Regions from separate parts of the Butyrivibrio sp. AE3006 genome, predicted to be linked through region 2. Evidence: predicted binding sites of a transcription regulator. Region 2 holds the regulator's gene; the other holds the start of a gene.
What was found. The regulator HrcA, encoded in region 2, represses chaperone genes, less so after heat shock. The targets are predictions, from matches to a motif close to TGTTAGCACTCNNNNNNNNNGAGTGCTAACA.

Region 1: G603_RS0101425 (Hsp20/alpha crystallin family protein) is a predicted target of HrcA. The motif match lies at 1,644-1,674, and genes of this name have one in related genera.

The regions. Positions count from the first base shown of each region.
Region 1 covers NZ_AUJJ01000001.1:375,353-378,772, reverse strand. Annotated here, with positions in the region: gene G603_RS0101435 (ABC transporter ATP-binding protein) at 1-248, opposite strand, end outside; gene G603_RS0101430 (ECF-type riboflavin transporter substrate-binding protein) at 244-801, opposite strand; gene G603_RS0101425 (Hsp20/alpha crystallin family protein) at 1,078-1,527, opposite strand; gene G603_RS0101420 (YkgJ family cysteine cluster protein) at 1,725-2,369, opposite strand; gene G603_RS0101415 (low molecular weight protein-tyrosine-phosphatase) at 2,373-2,963, opposite strand.
Region 2 covers NZ_AUJJ01000009.1:39,602-43,021, forward strand. Annotated here, with positions in the region: gene G603_RS22280 (DUF6465 family protein) at 1-539, shown strand, start outside; gene hrcA (heat-inducible transcriptional repressor HrcA) at 732-1,763, shown strand; gene grpE (nucleotide exchange factor GrpE) at 1,796-2,458, shown strand; gene dnaK (molecular chaperone DnaK) at 2,528-3,420, shown strand, end outside.

The DNA.
Region 1 (3,420 bases), on a different contig from region 2:
AGTTCACTGGGAGTCTTCCCGTCAACCCGGAGTGTTCCGCTCATCTCGCCTGTAAAAGAACAGGGTATCAGCGCATTCAGGCAATGTGCCAATGTGGACTTACCCGAGCCAGATTGTCCTGCAATGAGGATTTTCTCACCCGGGTAAATCTTTAAATTGATGTTTTTAAGTGTAGGTTTTTCCTGCACTCTGTACTTGAATGTTACATCTGAAAACTCGATGATTGGGGTCTTTTCCAAAAAATCAATCCTCCGCCTTGAGGCCTGATGACTTACCTGCAATCTTAGAATATGCTGCAAGAAGGATAGTTCCGAGGATTGCGATAATTACGATGTTACCGATAAATGCAAGGGCGCCCTGAGCGAATACCTTGTTTGCAGGCTCTGCATAAACGAGGATATCAAGAACCGGAGCAAGACCAATCCATGCTACAGCGTTTGCAACTACCTGAACTACGTTAAAAAGAATAATGCTATTCTTAACACTGAAGCCGCCCTCTTCTATTGCGAACTTCTTGGAAAAGAGACCGATTGCTACACCAACAACAGCTTCAGGGAATACCCAGCTCCACCAAACTGATCCATAGAAAAATGCATCGCCGAGAGCGTGTCCGAGAATACCTGCAACACCACCTACGATAGGTCCGAAAACAGCAGAAATGAATGCAAGGATTGCCATTCTGGGCTGAAGTGCTGTGTTAGGAACAATAAAAAATGGAACCTGTACTGTCGTAAGAACGACGAACAATGCAGTTCCAATACCTAATGCTACAACTTCTCTGATACCAAACTTTAATTTCATACCAAATTTCCTCCATATTTTAAGTAAAAATTTTAGTTCCCCATAGAAGGTATTATACACCTAACCTTGAAAGTATTGCACTTCAATCTACATGTATTTCAAACATAAATAATCCACTCAGCTGACGCTTTCGCTCAGGCTAAAAAAAGCATCGCCCAACTATATTGGATAGCTGGGCGACGTAAACGACTCAATTTATTTTGTTAATAGTTGTTATGGAGTAAAAAGCTAATTATTTAATTAGCAAATGTGTGCTCGTGATAGAGGGCTGGTGTGTTAGCCTTCGATCATTATAAGCTTCTTCTCAGGAACTTTAGGCTGTTCCTTCTTAGGAATCTCAAGACTCAAAACACCATGTCTGAAGGCTGCCTTGATATCTTCCTCGGTAAGATTCTCGCCAACGTAGAAGCTTCTCTGCATTGATCCGCTGTAACGTTCCTGTCTGATGAGTTTACCCTTGTGGTCCTTCTCATCCTTATCAAGTCCCTTAGCAGCGCTGACTGTGAGGTATCCCTTATCAAGCTCAAGTGAGATCTCTTCCTTCTTAAATCCGGGAAGGTCTATATCTACTTCGTAGTGATCCTCGTTGTCATGTACATCCGTCTTCATAAGTCTGTCAGCATGTCTGCCGTACAGCTTCCTCTCGGTGTTATCAAAGTCATTAAACATCGGGAAATCAAACCAATTATCAAATAAGTTCTCTTCAAAAATACTAGGCATCAACATAATAATTACCTCCTTATGACTATATATTTTTGTATTTGAGCATCGGAACCGGAGTCATTACTTTGTTATTTGCTCCCTTTATTTCTGTTCCCTTGTTCTATAACTGTTATAACACTTGTTAGCACTCTTGTCAAGTGAGTGCTAATTATTTTTTATAAAAAATGCAGGCACACGAGAAAGGCCTGCATTTATGCGCGTTACTTCATACCGGATAGTCTCTCTTCAAATTGAGCATAGAAGCTCTCTTCCACATTGTAGGGCTTTATGAAAAACTCCTGCAGAATTCGCATGTTTATAGACTTAAGTTCCTCCTCCGGCATTTCCGGGGCTTTGTCAGAGATTTCTTTTAAAAAGTAGTGCCACTTATCTATGTAGGCTTCATAGCTTGATAGCTCTGGTGTATCCAGCCATTTCTTAATCTTTATCTTGGTCTGCCTCTCCTTATGGCATTCATGAATCTGAAGGAAATATTTGTGGGTGTTATCTTCAAATATTCTGCCTAAAGGGAAGAGTCTGCAGATACCTGGTCTGTGCGGATGAATACTGCATCTCCCCTCTCTGTTAAGGAAAGTGCACTTCTCGTCACCGTCCATCTTTAGGCATGGAAGAATGATTCCATCTGCTACTCTAAGTTCCAGATTTTCAGAAAGTAATATTTCAAAGCTTTTACCAAGACCCTTTTCAAGTCTGTAAACATCATAAGGATCAAGAGTTATGGAATCTCCCATACCACAACAGCATGCATGGCAACCACTGCAGTCATCCACACCGAGTTTTGCCATATCGCCTATATCGTAAAGCTTGCCGTCTGAAATTTTCTCTAAATCAACATCTCTTATCATGTATTAACCTCTCGGAAAATCATCGTGGACCAATCCTCTGTCATCACCATAATCGTCAAAAGGATCATCCATATCTTCTGCGTCTCCCATCTGAGATGCATATTTCGGATCCATAAGAATAGCCCTAAAAAGGCCATGGCATCCCTCTGAGCAGTCGCGCCAGGTATCATCAAAATTCCCGGTATACCAGGGATCTGCCACATCTCCGCTTCTATCGGCAAACTCCAGCATCTTGTATACCTTATTTTCAGGATCTCCACTGAAGAGCCTATTAAGATCTCTGATATTTGCACTGTCCATCCCGATTATGAAATCGAACTTGTCATAATCTGTCCGTGATGTAAGTCTTGCTCTTTTTTCAGAAACTCCCAGCTCATTGTCCGGAGTTCCGATTCCGTACTCCCTAAGCTTAGCCCTCGCCGGCGGATAGACAGGACTTCCCTGTCCGTTCCATATTTCGTCAGTGTGTGTCGCTGACGACTCTATATGGAAAAACTCATCCAAATGCTGCTTATGCACAATGTCTTTCATAATAAATTCTGCCATTGTTGATCGACAGATATTGCCATGGCAGACGAATAAAATCTTAATCATTGCTCTAAGGCCCTCTGTTTCTGCGGTTTCCCGCATTTCATATTTTTGTTGTTTTGTGGTTTACACCGCATAAGATGGCATATCTTGGTGTAAAGTAGTCAGCAAAAAGGGTAAAAAACAGGGTAAATTTCCAAAGCTTACCCTCACTGTTTGTGCGCATTTTGAATAAAAAAGCTTGACTTAGCCATTGTATTTGTTAATGTATAGCTAGGAGCAAAGCTCTAGGTGCGCTGACACCTTAAAAATCTGATAGTTTAGCTACACATATCGGGTAGCAAGTTGGCAGGCAACAGAAAAAACTGCAGTTTCAGTCGCACAAGTCGGGCGGCAAGTTGGCAGACAACAGAAAAATCAGCGTTATCTTTTGGCTATATATTTACAACAATTATCAGTGCGCATATAATAACAGTGATCAGGTTGCAGAAACTTGCGATGCCTGCGACCGGAAGAAGGACCA
Region 2 (3,420 bases):
AGACTGAGGAGAAGAAGGAAGCACCCAAGAAGGCAGCTACTAAGAAGACAGAGGCTAAGAAGCCTGCTGCAAAGAAAGCGCCTGCTAAGAAGACTGCGACAACCAAGACTGCTGCCGCAAAGAAGGAAGAGCCTAAGAAGACTGAGGAGAAGAAGCCCGCAGCTAAGAAGGCAGAGACTAAGGCTGCTGCAAAGCCTGCAGCTAAGAAAGCACCTGCAAAGAAGGCTGAGACCAAGGCTGCTGCAAAGCCTGCAGCTAAGAAGACACCTGCAAAGAAGGCAGCTGCTAAGCCCGCAGCAAAGAAAGCACCTGCTAAGAAGGCTGAGACAAAGAGTGCTGTTAAGTCTACAATCGTTCTTCAGTTTGCAGATAAGGAATTTACATACTCAACTCTTGCTGACAATGCAAAGAATGTTTATGTATACGATATGGGTGGAAAAGAGGCTGACATCAAGACTCTTGATATCTATGTAAAGCCTGAGGAGACAAAAGCTTACTTCGTAATTAACGGAAGCATTAACGGCGAGTTCAATCTTTAATCTTTCAGAATATAATGATCAGACAGTAAATCTCCGGTGAGAATCTCACCGGAGATTTTTTCGTCTTATTCAGTGAATTTCCTATTTTATCTTTTTATATTGACAGCTGAAATTTATAGTGGTAACTTAAATTACAGAAGATGTTAGCACTCAATTCGAATGAGTGCTAACACTTAGAAAAGGGGTGAGAGCATGCAATTAGATGAAAGAAAAAAGAAAATACTTCATGCAGTTGTACGCAATTACCTTGAGACAGGTGAGCCTGTAGGCAGCAGAACGATTTCCAAATACACGGACCTGAACCTGAGTTCAGCCACTATCAGAAATGAGATGGCAGATCTCGAGGAAATGGGACTTATAATACAGCCCCACACATCCGCAGGACGTATTCCTTCAGATCAGGGTTATCGCGTGTACGTAGATGAGATGCTTGCCGAGAAGGAAGAGAAGCTTGAGAACATGAAGGAGATGCTTCTTGATAAAGAAGAGAAGCTTGAGAAGCTCCTTAAGCAGGTGGCTAAGACACTGGCTGTTGATACCAACTATGCATCGATGATCTCAGCTCCCATGATCAAGAGGAATAAGCTGAAATTCGCACAGCTTTCCAAAGTTGACGAGGAACACCTTCTTACCACTATCGTAATAGAGGGAAATGTCATCAAGAATCGTATGGTGGACATAGAACAGGAGCTTTCAGAGGCTGATCTTTTGAAGCTGAACATCCTGCTTAACACCAGACTCGCAGGACTTTCCGTGGAGGATATCAATCTTGGTCTTATAGCTGCCATGAAGCAGGAGGCCGGAATCCACGGCGATATCATTGGTAAGATAATAGATGCAGCCGCAGAGGCCATCACAGAGGATGAAGACCTTCAGATTTATACAAGCGGCGCCAACAATATTTTCAGATATCCCGAGCTTGCTGATAAAGAGAGAGCAAGCGACCTCATTACTACATTCGAAGAGAAGAGCGATCTTACAAGTCTCGTAGAGAACACACTGCAGAGCAGTACAGAAGAGACAGGCATTCAGGTTTACATTGGTAATGAGTCACCAGTTCAGTCCATGAAGGACTGCAGCGTAGTTACAGCTACCTACGATTTAGGTGAGGGAATGCGAGGAACCGTCGGAATCATCGGTCCCAAGCGAATGGATTATGACAAAGTTGTCGGAGCACTTAAGAATATGATGAGAGCTCTGGATGATTTATATAAGAAAGAATAGTACAGGTAACAAATTAAGAAGGAGTATCGGTTTTGAGTAAGGAAGTAAAAAAGGAAACAGCTGAAAAGACTTCTAAGACTGCGAAGGAGCTTCAGCAGGAAGTAGCTGAGAAGGCTAAACAGGTAGCTGATGCAGCTAACAAGGTTGCAGAGGCAGCTGAGGCCGAGAGCGCAGAGGCAGAAGCAGACAATACAGAAGAAGCAGCAGAAGGTGCTGAGGGCGAGAAGAAGAGCCTCTTTGGTAAGAAGGAGAAGAAGAACCCCTTCAAGGAGAAATTCGAAGAAATGCAGGATAAGTACATGCGCCAGCTTGCAGAGTTCGAGAATTTCCGTAAGAGAACAGATAAAGAGAAGGCGCAGATGTTTGACCAGGGAGCATCCAATGTACTTGAGAAGATACTTCCTGTTATAGATAACTTCGAAAGAGGACTTGCTGCAGTCCCTGAAGAAGAAAAGGGTTCCGCTTTTGCAGACGGAATGAACATGATATACAAGCAGCTCATGAAGCAGATCGAGGATCTTGGTGTAACACCTATCGAAGCTGTAGGAAAGGAATTTGATCCTAATTTCCACAACGCAGTAATGCAGGTTGACAGCGAAGATGTTGAGGAAGGATTCGTAGCACAGGAGCTTCAGAAGGGTTATATGTACCACGACACAGTGCTTAGACACAGCATGGTTGCCGTTGCTAAATAAATGTTGAAGGATTTTTAATCCGAATCAAAGAGTAAATTATTTTTTCTATTTTTCATGGAGGTAATTAAGATGAGTAAGATCATAGGTATCGATTTAGGAACAACTAACAGCTGCGTAGCTGTTATGGAAGGTGGTAAGCCCACCGTTATCGCAAACGCAGAGGGTGCAAGAACAACACCTTCAATCGTAGCTTTCACAAAGAATGGCGAGCGTCTCGTAGGTGAGCCCGCTAAGCGTCAGGCAGTTACAAATGCTGAGAACACAATCGCTTCTATCAAGAGAGATATGGGTACAGACAATGGCCGTACAATCGATGGTAAGAAGTATTCACCTCAGCAGATTTCAGCTATGATTCTTCAGAAGCTGAAGGCAGACGCAGAACAGTATCTCGGCGAAACAGTATCAGAAGCAGTAATCACAGTTCCTGCTTATTTCAATGACGCACAGCGTCAGGCAACCAAGGATGCAGGTAAGATTGCAGGCCTTGAAGTAAAGCGTATCATCAACGAGCCTACAGCAGCAGCGCTTGCTTATGGTCTTGATAACGAGAAAGAGCAGAAGATCATGGTTTATGACCTTGGTGGTGGTACATTCGATGTATCAATCATTGAGATCGGTGATGGTGTCATCGAAGTTCTTTCAACAAACGGTGATACACACCTTGGTGGTGATGACTTCGACCAGAAGATCATCGACTGGATGGTTTCAGAGTTCAAGGCTAAAGAGGGCGTAGATCTCTCTGGCGATAAGATGGCTATGCAGAGACTTAAGGAAGCAGCTGAGAAGGCAAAGAAGGAGCTTTCTTCTTCAACAACAACCAACATCAACCTTCCTTTCATCACAGCTACAGCAGAAGGCCCTAAGCACTTTGATATGGACCTTACAAGAGCTAAGTTCGAGGAGCTTATCCACGACCTCGTAGAGAGAAGTGCTATTCCTGTACAGAACGCTATGAAGGATGC